3 regions of the Bacillus sp. 01N42_2 genome follow, and region 3 is predicted to be linked to each of the others. Evidence: predicted binding sites of a transcription regulator. Region 3 holds the regulator's gene; each other region holds the start of a gene.
The links. Region 3 encodes LexA, which represses DNA repair genes until DNA is damaged. Its sites were predicted from a motif close to CGAACATATGTTCG; they were not measured.

Region 1 (3,278 bases), 150 kb from region 3:
AGTACATATTATTGGAGGGGCTTTATGTTTAACTTACCGAATAAAATCACACTGGCAAGAATCGCTTTAATTCCTGTATTTATGATTATCATGCTTGTTCCTTTTCAGTGGGGCAGCCTTCATATAGGGGATGAATCGATTCCGGTCGCACATCTTACGGGAGCTGTTTTATTCATTATCGCATCAACGACTGACTGGGTGGATGGCTACTATGCCAGAAAGCTGAACCTCGTGACAAACTTCGGGAAATTTTTAGATCCGCTGGCTGACAAGCTGCTTGTGTCTGCGGCATTAATTACGCTTGTACAGTTTGACCTTGCGCCGGCGTGGATGGTCATCGTCATCATCAGCCGCGAATTTGCCGTAACGGGACTAAGACTTGTGCTGGCGGGAACGGGGGAAGTCGTAGCCGCCAATATGCTGGGGAAAATTAAAACATGGGCTCAGATCATCGCTGTTGCAGCGCTTTTACTTCATAATCTCCCGTTTGAGCTCGTTTCTTTCCCGTTCGGCGATATCGCTTTATGGGTGGCTGTGCTCTTCACAGTCATTTCCGGCTGGGATTATTTTGCGAAGAACTGGGATGCGTTAAAAACATCTAACTAAGAAAGAAGGACTTGAACATGGAATTAGCAAAAAAAGCGGAAATCATTGCAGTCGGCTCAGAGCTTCTGCTCGGCCAGATCGCCAATACGAACGCTCAGTTTATCAGTAAAGAGCTGGCGGAAATCGGCGTAAACGTGTTTTACCACACCGCTGTCGGTGACAATCCGGAGCGGCTTAAGCAAGTCATCCGCATTGCCGAAGAGCGCTCGGACCTGATTATTTTTTCAGGCGGCCTCGGACCGACCAAGGACGATTTAACAAAAGAAACCATTGCAAACACATTGGGACGCCCGCTCGTTCTGAATGACGAAGCGTTCCGGTCGATTGAAGAGTATTTTGCGAAAACAAAACGGACCATGTCGCCGAATAACCGCAAACAGGCGCTCGTTATTGAGGGCTCGGACGTTTTGGCGAATCATTTCGGCATGGCGCCGGGAATGCTTGCAGAGCACGGATCAAGGCTTTATATGCTGCTTCCCGGACCGCCGAGCGAGCTGCGTCCGATGTTTGAAAATGAAGCGAAGCCGCTGCTTCTTAAAAAGCTCGGTTCAAATGAGAAAATCGTTTCAACCGTGCTGCGGTTTTTCGGAATCGGTGAATCTCAGCTTGAAGCTGATTTAGAAGATATCATTGACGCGCAGACGAATCCGACGATTGCGCCGCTTGCTGCTGACGGCGAGGTCACGCTTCGTTTAACGGCGAAACATGCCGATGAAAAAGAAACAGAACGGCTTTTAAAAGAAACGGAAGCCGCCATTTTAGAGCGTGTCGGTGAATTTTTCTACGGATATGATGATACGTCCCTGGTGAAGGAGCTTTCAAAAGCATGCAGACAGAACGGAATCACGATCTCCTCTGCCGAAAGCTTTACAGGCGGACTGTTTTCAGAGTGGGTGACTGATTTAAGCGGCGCGTCTCAACTTTTTGCAGGGGGCGTGGTCTGTTATTCCGACAGCGTGAAACAGCATGTGCTCGGTGTGAAAGCCGAGACACTCACAGATAGCGGAGCGGTCAGCAAAGAGTGCGCGCGCGAGCTTGCCGCCGGTGTCAGAAAGCTGACCGGAAGCGATATCGGTATCAGCTTTACAGGAGTTGCGGGTCCGGATTCGCAGGAAGGGCATGCCCCGGGCCGCGTCTTTATCGGCATTTCCGCGGAAGGAAAAGAAGAGGTGCATGAATTTAACTTTGCCGGATCAAGAACCGGCATCAGAAAGCGTGCCGCTAAATACGGCTGCCATCTCATTTTAAAAATGCTGGATCAAAAATAAAGTTTTAAAAGGGCGTTTTCTCTGATTTTTAATTTTTACGAAGGGAATTATGTTCTTTTGAAGAAAAGCGAACGCGGAAAAAATCCGAATATGCGTTCGCTTTTTTCTTGGCAAATGTCAGTAAACAAGGTATAGTATATGTAGTGGCAAGATAAAGGAGGAAAAAAATAAATGAGTGATCGTCAGGCAGCCTTAGATATGGCTCTTAAGCAAATAGAAAAACAATTCGGCAAAGGTTCCATCATGAAGCTCGGGGAAAAAACGGATACAAGAATTTCAACGGTGCCGAGCGGCTCCCTTGCACTTGATACCGCTCTCGGAATAGGCGGATACCCGCGCGGACGGATTATTGAAGTGTACGGACCTGAAAGCTCAGGTAAAACGACCGTAGCGCTTCACGCAATCGCTGAGGTTCAGGAAAAAGGCGGACAGGCAGCATTTATTGATGCTGAGCATGCCCTTGATCCTGTTTATGCGCAAAAGCTCGGTGTCAATATCGAAGAGCTGCTTCTGTCTCAGCCGGATACGGGAGAGCAGGCGCTGGAGATTGCTGAAGCGCTGGTGCGAAGCGGAGCTGTTGATATCGTAGTCATTGACTCTGTTGCGGCGCTTGTTCCAAAAGCTGAAATTGAAGGTGACATGGGTGACTCACACGTCGGTTTACAGGCGCGTCTCATGTCTCAGGCGCTCCGTAAGCTTTCCGGGGCCATCAATAAATCTAAAACAATCGCAATCTTTATTAACCAGATTCGTGAAAAAGTCGGCGTTATGTTCGGAAATCCGGAGACGACACCGGGCGGACGCGCGCTGAAATTCTATTCTTCCGTGCGTCTTGAAGTGCGCCGTGCCGAGCAATTAAAGCAGGGCAACGACGTGATGGGGAATAAAACGAGAATTAAAGTCGTAAAAAACAAAGTCGCTCCTCCGTTCCGTACGGCTGAAGTGGACATCATGTACGGTGAAGGAATCTCCAAAGAAGGGGAAATCATCGACCTTGGAACTGAACTTGATATCGTGCAAAAAAGCGGCTCGTGGTATTCATATGAAGAAGAACGCCTCGGACAGGGCCGTGAAAATGCCAAGCAGTTCTTAAAAGAAAATAAAGACATCATGCTGATGATTCAAGAACAAATCCGTGAACATTACGGTTTGGACAATAACGGTGTTACGGAAAAATCGGAAGAAACTCAGGAAGAGCTTGAATTTGAAGAATAAAAGCACGATTAAAAGGGCGGAATAAGCAATTTCCGCTCTTTTTTTGTGTGTTAAAAAAAACACTGGCTGTTTCGGAAAATTTTATCTGAAATGTTACAACTTTTTTCACCCTTCACTCGTCTAACATCATGGCGAAAGTTGAAATTATATCTGAGGAGGAAAAAAGATGACGAGCCCCCGCCGCACAAG
Region 2 (3,278 bases), on a different contig from region 3:
CGCCCGGCGCATAAACGTCTGTGTCAGGAGAACTGCCCCTGATTGGTGACATAATCGTAGATAATATCTTCTACATGGGCATGGAGGTCCTCATCGGGTTCTTCGTTCCTTCTTTCTTCTAAAGCTTTTTTCAAACTCTGTTTTTCATAGGGGCTCAGCGGATCTGTCGATACATTCCGTCCATACTGGCGGAGGGCCTGTCCCAGCATTTTTTCTACAAATTGATCCATCGTATATTCTCCTATTCTTATCATTCATCCTTATTCTACTAAATATCATGTGATCCTCCCACTCTTCTATCATATTTTCTGTCAGGCCGCTTTAGGTTCTTTTATTCCAGTTCAGCTGAGAGAATAAGATGAAACGGCAGGGTTAACGCATCTTCATCGTTTATGATTTTTAAACGTTTTTCGTCATGCTTCACTTGTTTTACCCATCCCCAAAACCGGCGGGGGCCGTGTGCGGAAGCGTAGGTGACTGAGATGGCCCTGTCTTCTTCAATCGCCGCCGCAATGATGCGGTTCATGTCGTTCATTTGCTCTTCGCTCAGTTCCGGCGGCCGGAATTCCCGTTCTTTTCGTTTCTTTGCAAGCAGCTGCTCCCGGTGTTCGGGGAGCATCATCCGGCTTGACTCCCACATGACATTATATCCGGGTGTTAATTTGTTCGGATTCATGTATATCACCTCAATTATTTGTAATGCCCGCCGATTTTTTCAGCCCGGTGAAAGGCTTGGCCGGCCTCTGTCAGCGACACGGCATGGAGCAGCGACGCAGGGCCGTACCGCTCATGGATATCATCCAATACTTTGCCGAGACTGATCTTTTTTTCCTGGGCATCGAACAGGCTCAGCTGAACATAATCACAGGGCTCCAGCTGGGAAAGGGCGACGCCGGCGCTGCGGACGGGCTCCCCGTTCCAGTGCTCTTTGAAGAGCTTGACCGCCGTTTTAAAAATATCCATTCCGAAATTGGTCGGAGAGACGAGCTTTTTCTGTCTGTGAAAACCTGAAGGGAAATCAAAATCGGCGCCCCTGATGCTGACTGAAACCGTATGGCCGATGTATTGTTTAAAACGGGCGCGGCGGGCCACTTCTTCGCTTAACTCCAGCAATACGACTTTGATATCCTCAAAGCGGCTGTAGTCTCTCGGAAGAGTCATGTTATGGCCGATCGCTTTTTGCCGGCTGTGCGTGTTGACGGTGACCGGAGAGGGATCGATGCCCCGGGCTGTCCGCTGAAGCAATTCGCCGTTAATGCCCCAGCGCTTTTTCAGCAGTTCGGGAGGATGCGCGGCAAGCCCGCCGATCGTGCTGATGCCCATCCGCCTTAAATGATGCTCCATCCGTTTTCCGATGCCGAATAATTTTCCGACCGGCAGCGGCCACAGATCCTGCCTGATATTTGACATATCCAATCTGTGGATGCCGGATGCGTTTTTTTTGGCAAAATGGTCGCAAGCCATTTTCGCGAGCGCCTTATTCGGCCCGATGCCGACACGGGCATAAATTCCGAATTCACGCATAATCGCTTGTTGAATGTTTTTGGCGATTGTAAAAGGATCACCGAACAGCCGCCTGCTCCCGGTCACGTCGAGAAACTGCTCATCGATGGAGTAGGGTTCTACAAGATCGGTATACCGCTCGAACAGCTCGGTAATCATAACGGAGACATCAATATACCGCTGCATCCGCGGCCGGACGATAACGGCGTCTGGACATTTGGCCTGCGCTTCCCCCAGCCGTTCAGCATTTTTTACGCCGTATCGTTTGGCGAGCGGACAAGCCGCAAGCACGACGCCGCTGCGTCTTTCGGGATCTCCCGAGACAATGACGGGCCGGTTTTTAAGATGAGGCGCTTCCGCTTTTTCCACAGACGCATAAAACGATTGCATATCAACAAGAAGAATATCAGCCATAAAAAAACCTCCGGGAACGTTTGTTCTGTTTTTCATTTTACCCGAACAATGACCGCGTTCATACTGGTAAATCATTCCCCGGTTGGAAGACGGGCTGATTCGTCCGCTTGAAAAGAAATCATTTACAATTGCAAACAACCCACATATAATTTTTTATATTCCAATGAGAAGAGCTGACATTCATTTTGCCGGACGAAAAGGAGAGTCAATCGATAATGGATATTCGAACAATTACCTCTGAAGACTATGAAATGGTTACGTCTGTTTTGAATGAATGGTGGGGCGGCAGGCAGATGAAAGACAAACTGCCGCGCTTGTTTTTTGAACATTTTCAGGACACAAGCTTTATTACGTTCGGGCCGGAGGGAATGACCGGTTTTTTAATCGGGTTTCAGTCACAATCAGACCCTGAGACGGCATACATTCATTTTTCCGGAGTGCATCCGGATTTCAGAAAAATGCAAATTGGAAAACAGCTCTACGATCGATTTATGGAGACGGTGAAAGAAAGAGGCTGCACAAAAGTCAATTGCGTGACGGCGCCTGTCAATAAAGTATCAATCGCTTATCATACAAAATTAGGCTTTGAAGTTGAAAAAGGAACCAAAACCGTAAACGGAATCCCTGTTTTTGCGAATTATGACGGTCCGGGAGAAGACCGGATTCTGTTTGTGAAATACATATAGAGGAGGCTGAAAATGGGCTTTTTAGCTGACACGCCCAAACCGCCTTATGATGCGGTCATTTTTTCATCAATCAAGAGAGAATATGATGAGGAATATGAACAAACGGCAGAGCGCATCACGGTTCCCTGCTGGGACAGCCTGGAGGCGATTAAAAGGTGGAAAGACCATACTGACCACCGGGCGGCAAAACAAAAAGGAAAAAGCGCCTGGTATGAAGCGTACGCGTTCCGCATGACGAGGACGGAGCCGCAGCGGATGTTTGCGTCAAAAGGAGCGGAAGATTGATTGCATTTTTACAGCATACACAAGAACAGACGGCGCGGGAAATTGCGGCGGTTCAGCGCTGCTCTTATCAAAAAGAAGCCGAGCTGATCGGCTTTTTCGGCATTCCCGGGCTGCATGAAACAGCCGAAGACATACAGCGGTCACGGGAGACGTTTGCCGGTTTCAAGGAAAAAGATCGGCTTGCAGGCGTCATTTCGTATGAAAAAAAGGGATATAACCTTGTCATATGCAGGCTGACGGTGCACCCGTCCGGCTTTCGGAAAGGAATCGGACGGGCGCTTATTCAATTTGTGATAGACCAAAACCGGGATGCCCAAAAAATAGAGGCGGCTACCGCCAGTCAAAACGTTCCGGCAGTCTCTCTCTATTTAAAAGCAGGGTTCACGGAAG
Region 3 (3,278 bases):
TATAATCCCCTTCCTTATTGTTGTACCTTTTCATCATAAAGCGATGCTGACTTTTTCTCAACTCTTTCAGCTTAAATTTGAGATAAACTTGTTGAAAATTGTCGCAAATCACAGCCTGATATTAGTATATACAAAAAAGAATACGTATTGCCGTATTCTTTCTGTTTAATGAAGATTATTTTTCTGTTGTTCCCTTTTTAATTTTTCAGGAGTGACATCATTACCCTCCGGATCAATAACTTTTACGCTCTTTAACGTATTTTTCATTGAGGAGCGGAATCCTTTCAAATACTCCTGGCGAAGCTTTTGCTGTTCGGCTTTTTCCTCATCGGTTATCGTGTTTGATTTAGCTTTTTGAGCCAATTCGTTAATTCTTGCGATTTTTTCTTTAGAAATCATAATAAGCTCCTTTGATGCGTGTTGATTATATACTACTAAAACATAGTCTTTTTTACAACTGAAGCATGTCAGCTGCCTTCGCTGTCTGCGATATATTCCTGAAAACGCCGGTGAACCGTGGCTTTGGATACATCATAGCCGAATCCTCTTAAGGTGGCTGCGATTTCTGCAAAGGTAAGCTTGTTGGCTCTCAGCCTGATGATTTCCGAAACAGGAACCTCTTTTTTTTCTTTTCCGCTGTTTTCATGTCTGTTTTTCAGATTCCGTTCAGGTTTATAGCCGTTTTTTACGGCTCTTTTCATTCCCCGCCGGATTTTCATATTGTGAATTTTCCTTTGATATTCCTCAACAATACTGACGATTTCGAGTACCATCGTATCAGCTTCGGAAAGCTCCAGCTCACCTTTATGAGCCGTCGTATATATCTTTACGTTCTCCCTGTAAATACAATGCAAAAGCGCGATCTTGGCGTTTCCTCTTCCCAGTCTTGTTTCATCCTGCACCAATATCGCGTCAATATGTGACTTTTTAATTTCATCAAGCATTTCAAATACTCCGTCGCGGTCCATTTCGTAACCGCTGGCTTTCTCTGAAATGACTTTTGCAACTTCCATGCCGTTTGCCGCAGCGATCTCACTGAGCTCCTCTTCCTGTCTTTTTAAAGACGTCTGCTGCTGTTCTTTGTTTGTGCTTACCCGGGCATAAATGAGCGCCTTCATTTCTCTCTTTCCTCTCTAATTGACAATGGCCAGCTGATATACGGCCGGATGCTCCTTTTTAACCGGAAGAATAAGTTCGTCTCCGGGCTTTATATCAGCAGTTTGGAGATGATTATTCTCCGTCACCCACTCAATGAAATCTTCTTTGTTAATATTTTTCTTCTCTGCTACTTGATCCGCAAGTGACCACAGAGTATCTCCGTCCTGAACCTTTATTTTAACATATTGGCTGAGTGCCTGATCATTTCCCGCACATGAAACAAGTAAAATAACGGCACTTAAAATCGCAGTAAACAGTCCGACAAATATGATAGATTCCTTCGCCATTTAAACAACCTCCAGAATGTTTGTTCGCTTTTTATACCTTTCAGTATATACGAACAAATGTTTCTGTCAATCGTTTTTTTCGAACCTATGTTTGTACTGTCAGGAAAATCATGCTATAATCTACTTAAAATCGACGTTTTGAGGTGCGAAATATGACGAAGCTATCAAAAAGGCAGCTTGATATCCTGCGTTTTATTAAAGAAGAGGTAAAAACGAAAGGATATCCGCCTTCTGTAAGAGAGATAGGAGAAGCAGTAGGACTGGCTTCCAGTTCAACCGTGCACGGACATTTGGCGCGGCTGGAGACAAAAGGCCTGATCAGACGGGACCCTACTAAACCGAGAGCGATTGAGGTATTGGATGAAGAAGAAGTCCAAATTCCGAAAAGCCAGGTTGTCAATGTTCCGGTCATCGGAAAAGTGACGGCGGGTATTCCGATTACGGCTGTTGAAAATATCGACGAGTATTTTCCGCTTCCTGACCGGATGGTTCCTCCGGGAGAACACGTATTCATGTTAGAAATCATGGGAGAAAGTATGATTGATGCCGGCATTTTTGACAAAGATTACGTCATTGTCAAACAGCAGAACACGGCCAATAACGGGGAAATCGTGGTGGCTATGACCGAAGATGATGAAGCCACGGTCAAGCGCTTCTATAAAGAAGACAATTATGTGCGGCTGCAGCCGGAAAATCCGACGATGGAACCGATTATCCTGCAAAACGTAAGCATTTTAGGGAAAGTGATCGGCGTATTCAGAGCCGTTCATTAATTCTATTAAACTTTATTTATCGTAAAACCCCTCTGAAAGGGGTTTTTCTTTTGCAAAAAAAGAGCAGATTCGCCCTGGCTTAAGAAACGAACCTGCTAAGGAGGAAAAACTTACATCTTTATTATCTGTCATCTCACTTTTGAAGTCAACAAATAATGTTTCCTAAAGGAAACTTTTTATCCATTTTTCAACTTTTGTATTTGTGCGGGCTGATTTTGATATACATCTACCTTTACCTGGAGCGGGCGGATTACATTGTATTTGTGAAAATTTAGTACATAGCACAATAAGTTTTGATGAGGTGTAAAAAAACCCGCTGCCTTTGCGGGTATCTATTTTCAATCAAAATGATAATATTCCACGCCGTATAACCCTTTAATATGAACAGGTTCACAGACGTTTGAAGAGCTTTCAATCAGAATCCTGTATTTGTGATATGGATCAATTGATTTTTTGTCCTGGGCACTTAGGTTTAACCAGCTGCCGCTGTAACTTTTAGAACTTAATGTATAAAAGTTTCCGTTCAGCGCCATCCGCTGGAGTTTCACGTTTAAATTGCATGAAGAATTGTTCACAATGGTGAACTTGTATCCTAATAGGTAATCATCAGCTGATACAGCCCCCGGATTTTCAATAAAAAACTCTTTTACATCTCCCTCCATTATAAAGCTTGTTTTTGATCCGAATTCAGTGGTAGCCGCTTCTGCTGAGTGTACTCCGCAAAAACATAATAAAAAAACAGCAATACATATCCACCATTTTTTCAATTTTGCATCCCCCTTTTTTACATATTTTAACTTGTGAATATGGTGATGTCTATTTACATTTTATTGAAACGCACACTTTATAACCACTATATACCAGTTTAAAAATTTGCTGATTGCCTACAATGAAGACTAAACGAAATAACGAAGGTGGTTCAAATGAAACATGTAATTGCTTTCGCTTCTAAAACAGCGCTCACACTTGCTTTGCTGTACATTGTTCTCGATCTGATGTACCAAGTAACTTTTTTAAACGTTCTGTTTATTACCTTGATCTTAAGTTTGGTCACTTACTT

Region 1: the regulator LexA is predicted to act here: its motif matches at 1,960-1,973, upstream of recA (recombinase RecA).
Region 2: the regulator LexA is predicted to act here: its motif matches at 1,931-1,944, upstream of AC1DN5_RS12100 (DNA polymerase IV).

Annotation. Positions count from the first base shown of each region.
Region 1 covers NZ_JBFTRO010000002.1:245,930-249,207, reverse strand. The annotation lists gene pgsA (CDP-diacylglycerol--glycerol-3-phosphate 3-phosphatidyltransferase) at 25-606, shown strand; gene AC1DN5_RS04915 (competence/damage-inducible protein A) at 624-1,874, shown strand; gene recA (recombinase RecA) at 2,046-3,089, shown strand; gene AC1DN5_RS04905 (serine hydrolase domain-containing protein) at 3,256-3,278, shown strand, end outside.
Region 2 covers NZ_JBFTRO010000004.1:277,418-280,695, reverse strand. The annotation lists gene AC1DN5_RS12110 (YqzH family protein) at 24-230, opposite strand; gene AC1DN5_RS12105 (YolD-like family protein) at 332-676, opposite strand; gene AC1DN5_RS12100 (DNA polymerase IV) at 691-1,917, opposite strand; gene AC1DN5_RS12095 (GNAT family N-acetyltransferase) at 2,133-2,603, shown strand; gene AC1DN5_RS12090 (antibiotic biosynthesis monooxygenase family protein) at 2,616-2,888, shown strand; gene AC1DN5_RS12085 (bifunctional GNAT family N-acetyltransferase/GrpB family protein) at 2,885-3,278, shown strand, end outside.
Region 3 covers NZ_JBFTRO010000002.1:99,379-102,656, forward strand. The annotation lists gene AC1DN5_RS04435 (DUF896 domain-containing protein) at 166-399, opposite strand; gene AC1DN5_RS04440 (YneB family resolvase-like protein) at 468-1,118, opposite strand; gene yneA (cell division suppressor protein YneA) at 1,134-1,445, opposite strand; gene lexA (transcriptional repressor LexA) at 1,598-2,218, shown strand; gene AC1DN5_RS04455 (hypothetical protein) at 2,557-2,985, opposite strand; gene AC1DN5_RS04460 (YndM family protein) at 3,142-3,278, shown strand, end outside.